3 regions of the Streptomyces sp. TRD_SC_5 genome follow, and region 1 is predicted to be linked to each of the others. Evidence: riboswitches for the same ligand, from Rfam matches in the RefSeq annotation. Region 1 holds a riboswitch; each other region holds the start of a gene.
What was found. Region 1 has a riboswitch for cobalamin ahead of AC1P0E_RS22880 (ribonucleoside-diphosphate reductase subunit alpha). Riboswitches for the same ligand answer to the same signal wherever they lie in the genome.
Positions count from the first base shown of each region.

Region 1 (4,497 bases):
TAGAAGAACAGGCCCTCGATGCACGCCGCGAAGCAGATCAGGTTCATCAGGAAGCGGCGGCGGTCGGTCTTCGACTCCAGGCGGTCGATCTTCTCGACCGAGTCCATCCACTTGAAGCAGAACTGAGCCTTCTCGCGGATCGAGGGGATCTCCTCCACCGCGTCGAACGCCGCAGCGCGGTCGTCCGGTTCGGGGAGGTAGGTGTCCAGGAGGGTCAAGTAGAACTGGACGTGTACCGCTTCTTCGAAGAGCTGGCGCGAGAGGTAGAGGCGCGCCTCGGGGGAGTTGATGTGCTTGTAGAGCGTCAGCACCAGGTTGTTGGAGACGATCGAGTCGCCGGTCGCGAAGAACGCGACCAGCCGGCCGATCATGTGCTGCTCACCGGGCGAGAGCTTCGCGAGGTCGGTCACGTCCGAGTGGAGGTCGACCTCCTCCACCGTCCACGTGTTCTTGATCGCGTCCCGGTAGCGCTCGTAGAAGTCCGGGTAGCGCATGGGGCGAAGGGTCAGCTCGAAGCCCGGGTCGAGAAGGTTCTTGTCAGGATTGGTTGACATTACTGGCATGCCTCGCAGGACTCGGGGTTTTCAAGGGAGCAGGCGATCGCGTCCGCGTCGGGAGCGGGGGATTCGGTCGTCGTCTGCTGTACGGGGACGGGGGCTGGGACGGGGGCCGCGGTCGCCGCGCCGGAGCCGGCCGCGCGGGCGATGCGGGTCGCGGGTCGCGAGCGCAGGTAGTACGTCGTCTTCAGCCCCTTCTTCCACGCGTACGCGTACATCGAGCTGAGCTTCCCGATGGTCGGCGTCTCCAGGAAGAGGTTCAGGGACTGAGACTGGTCGAGGTACGGCGTACGGGCCGCCGCCATGTCGATCAGACCGCGCTGCGGGATCTCCCACGCCGTGCGGTAGAGGGCCCGTACCTCCTCGGGGATCCAGCTGAAGCCCTGCACCGAGCCGCTCGCCTCGCGCAGCGCCTCGCGGGACTGGGCGTCCCAGACACCGAGCTTCTTCAGTTCCTCGACCAAGTAGGCGTTGACCTGAAGGAACTCGCCGCTGAGCGTCTCGCGCTTGAAGAGGTTGGAGACCTGCGGCTCGATGCACTCGTACACGCCCGCGATCGACGCGATGGTCGCTGTCGGCGCGATCGCGAGGAGCAGCGAGTTGCGCATTCCGGTCTTGGCGATACGGGCGCGCAGCGCGTCCCAGCGCTCCGGCCAGGTGACCTCGACGCCGTAGTGGTCGGGGTGCAGTACGCCGCGTGCCGCGCGGGTCTTCTCCCAGGCGGGGAGGGGGCCGCTGACCTCGGCGAGGTCGCAGGACGCCTCGTACGCGGCGAGCATGATGCGCTCGGCGATCTTCGTGGAGAGCGCGAGGGCCTCGGGGGAGTCGAAGGGCAGGCGCAGCTTGAAGAAGACGTCCTGGAGACCCATCGCGCCCAGGCCCACCGGGCGCCACTTGGCGTTGGAGCGGCCGGCCTGCTCGGTCGGGTAGAAGTTGATGTCCACGACGCGGTCGAGGAAGGTGACGGCCGTACGGACGGTCTCGTCCAGGCGCTCCCAGTCGATTTCGCCGTTCCCGAGAACGAACGAACCGAGGTTGACGGAGCCGAGGTTGCAGACGGCCGTCTCGCCGTCGTTCGTGACCTCCAGGATCTCGGTGCAGAGGTTCGAGGAGTGGACCACCGAGCCCGGCTCAGCCGTCTGGTTCGCCGTACGGTTCGACGCGTCCTTGAACGTCATCCAGCCGTTCCCGGTCTGCGCCAGGGTGCGCATCATCCGCCCGTACAGCTGGCGTGCGGGAATGGTCGTACGGGCGAGACCGTCCGCCTCCGCCTTGCGGTACGCCTGGTCGAAAGCGTCGCCCCACAGATCGACGAGCTCGGGAACGTCCGACGGCGAGAACAGCGACCAGTCGGCGTCCGCGTCGACGCGGCGCATGAACTCGTCGGGGATCCAGTGCGCGAGGTTCAGGTTGTGCGTACGACGCGCCTCCTCACCCGTGTTGTCGCGCAGCTCCAGGAACTCCTCGATGTCCGCGTGCCACGTCTCCAGGTAGACGCAGGCGGCGCCCTTGCGGCGGCCGCCCTGGTTGACGGCGGCGACCGACGAGTCGAGGGTGCGCAGGAAGGGGACGATGCCGTTCGAGTGACCGTTGGTGCCGCGGATCAGGGAGCCGCGGGCGCGGATGCGGGAGTACGAGAGGCCGATGCCGCCCGCGTGCTTCGAGAGACGCGCGACCTCGTGGTAGCGGCCGTAGATCGAGTCGAGCTCGTCGAGCGGCGAGTCCAGCAGGTAGCAGGAGGACATCTGCGGGTGGCGCGTACCGGAGTTGAAGAGCGTCGGGGACGACGGCAGGTAGTCGAGGCGGCTCATCAGGCGGTACAGCGCGGCGACCTCGTCGGCGGCCGCGGCGGACTCGTCCTTGGCGAGACCGGACGCCACGCGCAGCATGAAGTGCTGCGGGGTCTCGATCACCTGACGGGTGATCGGGTGGCGCAGGAGGTAGCGGCTGTAGACCGTGCGCAGGCCGAAGTAGCCGAAGCGGTCGTCGGCGGCCGGGTCGATCAGCGCGTCGAGGCGGACCGTGTGGGCGGCCACGAAGTCGGCCGTACGGTCGGCGATCAGGCCCTCGCGGTGGCCGACGGAGACCGACTCGGAGAAGGTACGGACGCCCTGCGTCGCCGCCTCGTCCCGGATCGTGCGGGTCAGGAGGCGGGCTGCGAGGCGGGAGTACGCCGGGTCCTCGGAGATCAGCCCGGCGGCGGCGTCGGTGGCGAGGCCCCGCAGCTCGGCCGCGTCCGACGCCGCGTTGCGGCCGCGCAGGGCGGCGGCGGCGACTCTGCCCGGGTCGGTGTCGGGGAGGTCGACGGTCAGGTCGGTGAGGGTCCGCAGGAGTGCGGTCCCGGCTCCGGGTCCGTCGGACGACTCCGTCGATTCCGTGGCAGTTGCCGGATCGGCTGGCGCGATGGTCACGGGGTGCTCTCCCTCGCTCGGCTCGGGGCCGGCGGGAGGAGGAGTGGGGGCGTACGGGCATGCGTCACCCTTGAAGGGCGGCACACCGCGTAGCGTCCACCGGCCCAACCGCGAGGCCCGGACGTGTCGGTATCCGGTTCGGTCGAGCCGGATACGCCGTCGGCAGGTCGTCGGACTCCTGGGTGCACGAATGCGCACCAATCACACCGTTGCGGGACAGTTCCGGATTCACACCGGATTTCCCTGCGGCGACAGCGAGCATGAGCATACATGTGGGGGCGGTTGGATGAGGCAGCCCCCACATGTTGTGTCGCACGGGAAGAGTGACTGCGGCTGTCACAGGGCTCCGCTATCGTCGTGAGCACAAGGAGGTACGCCCCATGTCAGCGATCGACGACCGGCCCCACCTGCTCCCCGAAGAGTTCGACGAGGCCACGCGCATACTGGCCCGCACGACCGAGGGTGTGCGGCTGGAGCTCATCGACGGGAGGCTGAGGAGCAGGGTTGTGCCGGACGGGGACCACGGGCGGATCATCGAGTGGCTGACGCGCATCTGTCTGCAGTCACGGCCCGAACTGTGGCTCTACCCGGGCCAGGGACTGAAGGTGCAGGCCTACCGCAAGGGCCGAGCCCGGCCCGACGGTTCCCTCGCGCCCAGCGGTGCGTTCGTCGGCCAGGGCGAGTGGGCCGACACCGAGCAGGTGCTGATGGTCGTCGAGGTCACCTCGTACGACACCGACACCGACCAGCGCGACCGGGTGGAAAAGCCCCGCGCGTACGCCGAGACGGGCATCCCGGTCTATCTGCTGATCGACCGGGACACCTGCGAGGTGACGGTCTACAGCGAGCCCGACGGCGTCCGGTACGAGAACGCGCACACCGTCCCGTTCGGCAAGCCCGTCGCGCTGCCGGCCCCGGTCGAACTGACCCTGGAGACCGAAGCCCTGAAGGAGTGGGTGCGCTGACGGCGACGGCCGTCGCATCCCGTGGATGTGACGGCCCGTGCTGGGCGGCGCCCGGTGTGTGCGGCAGCCCTCGCGGATGACGTGCTCGTGGCCGGCTCAGAGCCGGCGCTCCATCTGCTCCACGGCGTTCTTGGCCTGGAGGAGGTCGGCTCCCGTGATTTCGCGGTAGCTCTTGATCGCCGGGATCTTCTTGCCCTCCTGGAGGAGCGCGACGACCTTCTCCATCTCCGGGTCGGTGTGGCTGATGCCCAGGCTGTCGAGGATCAGGTCGATCTTGGCTTCGAGGCGTGCGATCTGGCGTCCGGTGCGCTTGATCCGGCTGTCGGCGACGGAGCCGGTGAGCACGACGAGGATGACGAGGGCGACCAGGGCGAGAAACAGAGTGTGCGTGTCCATGATCGGCGATCCTAGGCGGTACGGCGGCGCCGGATTCCCCTGCTGAGGCGCCCCTTTGCCGCCACCCGGCCTCCGCACGGCAACGGGCCGCCGCCTCCCCCAGGGGAGACGGCGGCCCGTACGAGGCGCCGCTCAGCAGCAGCGGAAGCCCTCGCGGGGGTCCGCCTC
Region 1 is NZ_JBWZZS010000001.1:4,947,113-4,951,609, forward strand. Features, by position in the region: gene AC1P0E_RS22875 (ribonucleotide-diphosphate reductase subunit beta) at 1-554, opposite strand, end outside; gene AC1P0E_RS22880 (ribonucleoside-diphosphate reductase subunit alpha) at 554-2,968, opposite strand; cobalamin riboswitch at 3,113-3,236, opposite strand; gene AC1P0E_RS22885 (Uma2 family endonuclease) at 3,349-3,933, shown strand; gene AC1P0E_RS22890 (hypothetical protein) at 4,030-4,329, opposite strand; gene AC1P0E_RS22895 (YbdD/YjiX family protein) at 4,462-4,497, opposite strand, start outside.

Region 2 (4,497 bases), 2.3 Mb from region 1:
GCTGGCGGGTCTCGAGGCGGGCATGGAGACGTTCCTGGTGCTGACCGGTCTGACCGGGCCGGCGGACGTCGACCGCTACCCGTTCCGGCCCTCGACGATCGTCGACTCGATCGCGGACCTCGTCGACCGCGTCTGACCGTTCCGGCGGCGTTCTCCGGAGGCCCGTACGGCCCAGTCGCGGGCCTCTGGAGATGCGGAAACCGGCCGTACCGGTGAATCTTCGTAGTACCAGGAGGTTCACTATGCGCTCAGTGCAGCTTGCTCTCTGTGTCGGCGCGGCGGCCGCGGCGGTCCTCGTGCCCGCAGCCGCCGCCCACGCCGGCGACGAGGAGGGGCGTGTCGTCGTCACCCCGTCCACCATCGCTCCCGGCGGGGAGGTGGATCTGCGGGTCGACGTGTGCAGGGGCGATCAGGCCACGGGTACGTCCGACGCCTTCTCGTCGCCCGCCCACTTCAACCCGGCGGCGGACCGGGGTGACCTCTTCGCCGAGGCCCGCATCCGCTCCGACGCCCGGGCCAAGGACTACGAGATCTGGGTGAAGTGCAAGGGCGGCGGCCAGGCCAGCGGCACCGTCACGGTCGTCCACCACAAGCCCACGCACCACCCGACCCACCACTCGACCCCCGTCGCGCCCGTGCACGCGGGTGGCGGCGGTACGGCGGAGGTCGCGGCGGCCGAGGAGGGCGGGCCCGGGACGCGGCACACCGTGATCGGTCTCGTGCTGGCGGGTGTGGCGGCCGTGGCCGTGGCGTACCGGAGCGTACGCCGTCGTCGTACCACGGACTCGGACTGACATGTCCGCCGACGACCGCCCGGCCGAAGGCGGCAGCGGCGGCGGACGGCTGCTGACCGGTGTCGCGTGGGCCGTGCTGCTGCTCGGACTGTGGCTGTGGGGCCGGGAGGTGACAGACGGTCCCGGCGGCAGCTCGGCGCCGACCACCGGTGACGTGGCGGCTGTCGGCCGCCCCCTGGGAGTGCCGCTTCCTCCCGCGCACGCCCCCGTCGAGGGCGCGCGGCCGCAGCACCTCACCGTGCCCTCCATAGCCGTCACGGCTCCCGTCGTGCCCCGTGGGCTCGACACGTCGGGCGCCGTCGATCCGCCGCCGTACCGCCAGTCGTCGAAGGTCGGCTGGTACGAGGGCGGGGCCATGCCGGGCGCCGCGGGAGTCGCCCTGCTCGTCGGCCATGTCGACACCGAGAGCAGACCGGCCGTCTTCTACGGCCTGAGCGCCGCGCGCCCCGGCGAGAAGGTCCGGGTGACGGGGGCCGGTGGCGAGAGCCTGGAGTTCACCATCGACGACGTTCAGGTCTTCACCCGCGAACGCTTCGACCCGCAGAAGGTGTACGGCCCCCGCGAGAGCGACCGGGCGGAACTGCGCCTGATCACCTGCGGGGGCACGTACGACAAGAAGGCCCGCACCTACACGGCGAACGTCGTCGTCTCGGCCTACCTGACGGGTACGGGCAAGGGCTGAGCAGCTGTCACTACGCCGCTACCGGCGCGGCGGCCGGAGCCGTGCGGGCCGCGGCCCGCAGGCCCAGCGCCCCGAAGACCCCCGCGAACACCGCCCACAGCAGCGCGTGCGACGCCAGCGACAGGATCCGGAAGTCCCACAGCAGCGTCGCCGCCACCGGGACCTCGTCCGGGTTGCCCGGCAGTGCGAAGAGCACCGCGAGCGTGGCGACGGCCGTGACGGCCACCGCGACCTGGCGCACCGGGACCGACCGGTCGGCGAGGCGTACGTACACCTGCCAGGCCAGCGCCATGCCGAGGACGCCGATCACGACGGCGGCCACCCACAGGCCTTGGCGGTTGGACACGGTGCCGGAGTCTCCGACACCGGGCGGGTTGGCGGGGTAGCGCAGGCCGGGCAGCAGCGAGACCGCCACGAAGGCGGCCGCGCCGAAGGCCAGGGCGCGGGGCCACGGCCGTTCACCGAGGCCCGTACGGCGGTGCACCAGGGCGTACGCGAGGGCGAACAGGGCGCCCAGCGCGAGGCCCGCGACGACCGCCGTGACGACCAGGCCGAAGTGCTGGGTGGAGCGGGAGAACAGTTCCTCGTGGTGCTGGACGGCCGTGGCGGCGGCCCCGTGCGCGTGTTCCTCGGCGGCCGAACGTGCCTCTTCGAGGCGGATCGCCCGGTCCATCAGGGGCTCGGCGAGGAGCAGCGAGAAGAGGCCGGTGGCAAGACCGGCCGCCCCGCCCGCCGCGAGCCCGCGTCCGAGCAGGGGCAGTACAGGTGTTGACATGGTGCGTACGGCCCCGATCAGTGGCAGGGGGCACCGAAGAGGTGCCGGCCGTCGTGAGAGAACTCGTGCAGGTAGTCGCCCGTCGCGGAAACGACCGTGCCGTTGTCCATGAAGACCGCGTAGAGCGCGATCACGGCGATGATCGCCGCGGCGGCCATGATCAGCCAGTCGCGGGTGGTGGTCGTGGCGGACGCGACCGCCGCGGTGTCGGTGTGCTGCGCAGTGTGCAGAGACATACCGGTGAGCCTCCTTCTGGGGTTTCCACGCCCCAATTCAGGAGGACGACGGGTCAGTTCCTGACTTCCGTACGGGAGCCGCCTTGGGCTCTCGTACGGTCACAGTGGCGGGACCGTCCCGGGATCGCACCGGGTTCCTGTCCACCGTCGCCTCGATGTGTGTGGAGTTGTCTCCCGGAGAGTCCCAGCCTGGCTGAGCACTGTCAACAGGCCCCCTGCCGCTGCCCGCAGGACCGGCTCACCTGGCCCGGCCGGCGACCCGCTCCCCCCGGGGCCGCCGACCGGGCCGGTCCTCGACCGCGGATGCCCGGGCTGCGGGAGAAGCCCGGCGTCGACGCGGGAGGCACGGAAGATCGCAGGGTCATTTTGACACCAAGTCACCGCAAGGTCACGGCGTGGCGACCGGCCCTCGCGCACCCGTGCCCGTACCCTTCCGCGCCCTCGCGCCGGGCCGGTGTGTCAGGATGGTTTCGACCGGATGTGTCCGGGGAGGGGCCGGGGGGTCCTCATATATTCAGTGCAGCCAAGGGGGATTGGATGTACGGCAGTTACAGCGGCCGTAGGCGCAGGAATTTCCGGGTGACAGCGATGGGGGCTGTGGGGGCCGCACTGCTACTGGCGGGTTGTTCGTCATCCGGCGGTGACGGAGGCGACGGAGGCGACCAACCGCCGGTGAAGCAGCAGCCGAAGGGCAGCGATCCGTACTGGGTCAATCCCGAAGGAACCGCCGCGAAGCAGGTCGCGGCGTACGCCAAGGAAGGCGACGACGAGAAGGCCGGCCTGATCAGGAAGATCGCCGAGCAGCCGGCCGCCGAGTGGATCCTGCCGGAGAACGCCGAGGCGCAGGCCAAGGGGTACACGGAGGCGGCGGAGAAGGCCGACCGTGACGCCTTGCTCGTCATGTACAACATCCCGCACCGCGACTGCGGGCAGTTCTCGAAGGGTGGCGCGGCCGACGGCAACGCCTACCGCGCGTGGGTCGAGGAGGTCGCCAAGGGCATCGGGGACCGCCCGGCGACCGTGATCCTGGAGCCGGACGCGTTGCTGCACCTGGTCGACGGGTGTACGCCCGAGGAGTTCCACGAGGAGCGGTACGACCTCCTCAAGGGCGCCATCGAGCGGCTCAAGCAGCAGCCGAAGGCGAAGGTCTACCTGGACGCGGGAAACGCGGGCTGGAAGTCGCCCGACTCGCTGTTCGAGCCGCTCCAGTGGGCGGGGATCGCGGAAGCGGACGGCTTCTCGGTCAACGTCTCCAACTTCCAGACCACCGAGGTCAGCAAGGACTTCGGCAAGAAGGTCTCGGCGAAGGTCGGCAACAAGCCCTTCGTGATCGACACCAGCCGCAACGGCAACGGTCCGTACACCGGGGGCGACCCCGCGGAGAACTGGTGCAATCCGCCGGGCCGCGCGCTCGGTGAGAAGCCGACGACCAAGACCGGCGACGACCTGGTCGACGCGTTCCTGTGGATCAAGCGTCCCGGCGAGTCGGACGGCGACTGCAAGGGCGGTCCGAAGGCCGGCGAGTGGTACGAGGAGTACGCGCTCGAACTGGCCCGCAACGCGAAGCAGAAGTAGCGGTCGCGGGGAACGCGAAGGGAGGGCCGCCCGGCACCGGGCGGCCCTCCCTTTCCGTTCCCGCGGGCTTACGGGACCTCGATCCAGACTCCCTCGGACGGTGTGCCCTGGTCGTCCGTCACGAACAGCATGTAGTAGCCGGACGGGACCAGCGCCCGGTTCTTCGGCACGGTGACCGAGATACCGCCCTTCGTCTTCTTCATCTCCAGCGCGACCGTGCGCTGGTCGACGTCGGTGACGTGCGTGACGGCGCTGGGCCGCATCAGCTTCGCGTCCTTGATGGACGTGGCGTGCGCCGACTTGAAGGTCGCCGTACCGCCCCGCTTGATGGTCTTCGGGCCGCCGGTGAGCTTCGGCCGAGCGTCCCTGAAGAGGTACGGCGGCGTGTAGATCTCGATGCGCTGCTCGAAGACGCCGGGCCGGGTGTTGGCCTTG
Region 2 is NZ_JBWZZS010000001.1:2,608,000-2,612,496, reverse strand. Features, by position in the region: gene AC1P0E_RS11980 (HAD-IIA family hydrolase) at 1-136, shown strand, start outside; gene AC1P0E_RS11975 (hypothetical protein) at 243-794, shown strand; gene AC1P0E_RS11970 (class F sortase) at 796-1,476, shown strand; gene AC1P0E_RS11965 (CbtA family protein) at 1,487-2,251, opposite strand; gene AC1P0E_RS11960 (CbtB domain-containing protein) at 2,269-2,487, opposite strand; cobalamin riboswitch at 2,522-2,691, opposite strand; gene AC1P0E_RS11955 (glycoside hydrolase family 6 protein) at 3,025-4,062, shown strand; gene glxA (radical copper oxidase GlxA) at 4,131-4,497, opposite strand, start outside.
Region 2: another riboswitch for cobalamin. It lies ahead of AC1P0E_RS11960 (CbtB domain-containing protein); the one in region 1 lies ahead of AC1P0E_RS22880 (ribonucleoside-diphosphate reductase subunit alpha).

Region 3 (4,497 bases), 3.5 Mb from region 1:
GCCGCCCCACGACAGCCGTCGCCAGAGCCAGCGCGCCGACGCGCCGCGACAGCCGCGCCGCCCGCTCGATGTCCGGTACGCCGACGGGCCGGCCGGCGGCGTTGAGCACGGGCCGGTGCTCGACCCGGCCCGCGTACGAGAGCGTCCCGCCGAGCCGTACGCCGAGCGCGCCCGCGAAGGACGCCTCCACCGGGCCCGCGTTGGGGCTCGGATGCTTCGAGGCGTCCGTACGCCAGGCCCGCACCGCACCGCGAGGGTCGCCCCCGGAGACGGCCGCGACCGCTGCCAGGGCGGCCGTCAGCCGGGCCCCGGGCCAGCCGGCCACGTCGTCGAGGCGGGCCGAAGCCCAGCCGTAGCGCAGGTATTTGGCGGATTTGTGCCCCACCATGGCGTCAAGTGTGTTGATGGCGCGGAAGGCCACGAGCCCCGGCACACCGCCCAGCGCGCCCCACACCAGCGCGCCGACGACCGCGTCCGAGGTGTTCTCGGCGACGGACTCGACGACGGCGCGGGCGATCTGCTGGGCGTCCAGCGACTGCGGGTCGCGGCCGCACAGGTGGGGGAGGCGTTCGCGGGCGACCTCGATGTCCCCGGCCTCCAGGGCGCTGCCCACGGCACGGGCCTCGCGGCCCAGCGACGTACCTCCGACGACGGCCCAGGTGGCGGCGGCGGTCAGGGCGATCGCGGCGGCGGGGGAGCGGCGTACGGCGCGGGAAGCGAGCGCGGCGGCTCCGGCGGCGCCTCCGGCGCACACCAGGGTGTGCACCGCGCCCCACCCGCGGTGGTCACGCCACAGCAGGGACTCGACGGCGCCCGCGGCCCGCCCGAACGCGGCGACCGGATGCCCACGGCGAGGATCACCGAGGACGAGGTCGCCGATCAGGCCGGCGGTGGCGCCGTACGCGAAGATGCGATCGGCACGCATGGCTCAGCAGGCCGATGCGCCTCGAAGCGAACGCGTCGTGCTCTCAGGGATGTCAGGACTGACAGATCCGGCAGAACGGGCAGGACTGACTGAACGGCAGCCGGGCATGGCGGTATGTCCTCACTCAGGGTCCGCGCCCTGGTTCGACGTGACCGGCGGTGAGAGTTCCTGGCTCCCGGGGATCTCTTCCTCTTCCCCGGTCACAGTGGCGGGACCGCGCCGGATTCGCACCGGGCTTCCTCTCGTGCCGCCGTATTCGGCTCCGGCAGTCCACCACGCTCCGCGAACGCCGTCAACTTGCCGTTGACCTGCGACGGGAGAGTGTGCTGAGGCACACAGAAAGCGCCCCGCCGACGGCTGTTGAAGGCCGACGGCGGGGCGCTTTCTGCAATGGTTCGCGAAGGATCTTACCGGCGCGTCAGACGACGATCAGGTAGATCCCGTACGTCACGGCCGCCGCGCACAGCGCGAAGCAGGTGTACGCGCCGGTGCGGGCCAGGACGGCGGAGCCGCCGCCCTGCGCGGAGGCGCTCTCCTGCTTGGAGAGACCCACGATGCCCAGGGTGAACAGGCCAACCAGTCCCACGGTCGCCACGAGGCTCACGCCGAATACGGAGCCGAGAGCTACCCAGTCGATGTTCATGGTGATGTGTCCCTAGTCCTTACACCGCGGCCGGGCGGGCCGGCTCGGCGGAGCTGCCGGCCGGGGCCGGGATGGTGGTCATGAGGTCCTCGGCGGCGAGGGCCGCGGCCGTGGGCGGCACGCTGACGGCTGCCATGGCGGTCGTGACCACACCGGCGGGCTCGGCCTCCGCGTCCACGTCGTTGACGTTGGTGTGGTCGACCACCTGGCGGCGGGAGATGAACCAGATCGCGATGCAGGAGGCGACCAGGAAGACCGCGACGACCGCGACGCCCCAGTCGCCCTGCTTGGTCACGAACTCCGAGCCCGCGGCGATCAGGCCGGCGGCCGGCAGCGTCAGGCCCCAGGCGACGAACATCCGGGTGGCGGTGGACCAGCGGACCACGCCGCCCTTGCGGCCCAGGCCCGCACCCATCACGGCGCCGGAGCAGGAATGCGTGGTCGACAGGGAGAAGCCGAGGTTGGAGGAGGCGAGGATGACGCTGGCCGCGCTGGTCTGGGCGGCGAAGCCCTGCTGCGGCTGGAGGTCGGTGAGGCCCTTGCCCATGGTCCGGATGATGCGCCAGCCGCCCAGGTACGTGCCCAGCGCGATGGCGACACCGGCGGACATGATGACCCACATCGGGGGGTTGGAGCCGGGGGCGAGGACACCGCCGGCGACGAGCGCCAGCGTGATGATGCCCATCGTCTTCTGCGCGTCGTTGGTGCCGTGGGCCAGCGAGACCAGGCCCGCCGAGGTGATCTGCCCGGCGCGGTAGCCCTTCGCGGTGGCCTTCGGGTCGGCGTTCCTGCCGATCCGGTACGTCAGCCGGGAGCCGAGGTACGCGGCGAGGCCGGCGACGAGCGGGGCGGCGATCGCGGGGATCAGGACCTTGGTGACGACGGTTCCGCCGTTGACACCACTGACGCCGACCGAGGCGATGGTGGCACCGATCAGACCGCCCATGAGGGCGTGCGAGGAACTGGACGGCAGGCCGATCAGCCAGGTCATCAGGTTCCAGAGGATGGCGCCGACGAGCGCCGCGAAGATCACTTCGGGTGTGATGCCGTCTTCGGTCACGATGCCGCTGGAGATCGTTTTGGCGACCTCCACGGACAGGAACGCGCCGACCAGGTTGAGCACGGCGGACATGGCCACCGCCGTCTTGGGCTTCAGGGCGCCGGTCGAGATGGTGGTGGCCATCGCGTTGGCGGTGTCGTGGAAACCGTTCGTGAAATCGAACACTAGAGCTGTCACGATCACAATCGCGAGCAGCAAGGTGATGTGTTCCATTTACCCAGGCAATCGTTCGACGTCAGTGGCACGTGGAACGTAGGCAACCTGAGTGAACGGAAGGTGAACTGGGCCGGGCGGTGCGGTGACCCCAAAGGAGTCGGCGCCATTCCGCTTGTGGCCGCGGCGGCGGGGATCCGGGCAATCGGGGGCCCGTCAGCCCCTCGCGAACCGCTTCGGCGGGTCGTGAATCCGTGGAAGAGATCCTGGTCACCTGCCAGGAGGCGGGCGCACCGCGGTGCGCCCGCCTCCTGGCAGGATCGCCCCATGGCGGAGCAGATTCAGGACACGACGCGGGACGCGATCGAACGGGCATGGGACGACCTGGTGGCCACGGCCCGCAGGACAGTGCGCGAAGGGCTGGTGGTCGGCACCTCGGGCAATGTGTCCGTACGCGTCGGCGAACTCGTCCTCGTCACCCCGAGCGGAGTCCCGTACGACCGGCTGCGGCCGGAGGACGCCGTCGCCGTGGACCTCGACGGCGAGCAGATCCTCGGCGGGCTCACCCCCACCAGCGAGCTCCCGATGCACCTCGCCGTCTACCGCAGCACCGACGCCGCGGCCGTGGTCCACACCCACGCCGTGCACGCCACCGCCGTCTCCACCCTCGTGACCGAGCTGCCCCTCGTGCACTACATGGCCGCGGCCCTCGGCGGCCCCGTCCGCACCGCCCCGTATGCGACGTACGGATCGCGAGAATTGGCCGAAAACATGCTCCAGGCCCTGCGTGACCGCTCGGGCTGTCTGCTCCAGAACCACGGCACCGTGACCTACGGAGACACGCTCGACCAGGCCTACGACCGCACCGCGCAGCTGGAATGGATGTGCAGGCTCTGGCTCACCGCGAGCTCCGTGCCGGGCCGCGAACCGTCCCTGCTCTCCGAGGGCCGGCTGCGCGAAGTACAGGAAAAGCTCAAGGGGTACGGCCAGCGAGGCTGACGCCCGCGCGAAGACCCCGCGCGAAGACCCCGTGCGAAGACCCCCGCGAAGGCCCCGCGCGAACGCCCGCGCCAAGGCCCCGACCCGAAGCCCCGCAACAAAGCTGACGCCCCGCCACGCAGCGTCGTCAAAGGAGCCGTCCGGCCCCCGCCCACTGGCCCCGCGCCCCCCGGATGCGGACACTGGAGCGGTGCGCCCGGCTACAGCGACGGCAGCGGCCGTCACGACACTCCTCGGCGTCGGCGCGGCAGCGGTCGCGATCGGCCGGTACGCCGGCGACGCCGCGCTCAAGGCGTCGGCCGGCAGGCCGCTGCCGTCCGACCCCCGGCTCACCGTGCACGCCACCGCGGCGGGACAGGTCACCCTGACCCGCTGCCTGGCGTCCCTGCGCCCCGGCACGTACGGCATCGAGGGACCGGGCGTCCACGCGGTCGTCGGACCCGTCGTCGAGAACGCGCCGCACACCCCCGACACCGTCGTACGCCGCCTGGAACGCGTCAGCCACGGCACACTCGGCCCCGGCGCCAGAGTCCGGCTCACCCCGCGGCTGTACGTCGGCGATCCGCGCACCGCACTCGGCATCGACCACACCGACGTGGACGTGCCGGGCGAACTCGGCGCACTGCCCGCCTGGTTCCTGCCGGGCGCCCGCAGCACCTGGGTGATCACCGTGCACGGCCTCGGCACCACCCGGGAACACCCCATGAACGTCATGCC
Region 3 is NZ_JBWZZS010000001.1:1,447,524-1,452,020, reverse strand. Features, by position in the region: gene AC1P0E_RS06805 (cobalamin biosynthesis protein) at 1-925, opposite strand, end outside; cobalamin riboswitch at 1,069-1,215, opposite strand; gene AC1P0E_RS06800 (hypothetical protein) at 1,344-1,568, opposite strand; gene AC1P0E_RS06795 (inorganic phosphate transporter) at 1,588-2,841, opposite strand; gene AC1P0E_RS06790 (class II aldolase/adducin family protein) at 3,109-3,780, shown strand; gene AC1P0E_RS06785 (alpha/beta hydrolase) at 3,971-4,497, shown strand, end outside.
Region 3: another riboswitch for cobalamin. It lies ahead of AC1P0E_RS06805 (cobalamin biosynthesis protein); the one in region 1 lies ahead of AC1P0E_RS22880 (ribonucleoside-diphosphate reductase subunit alpha).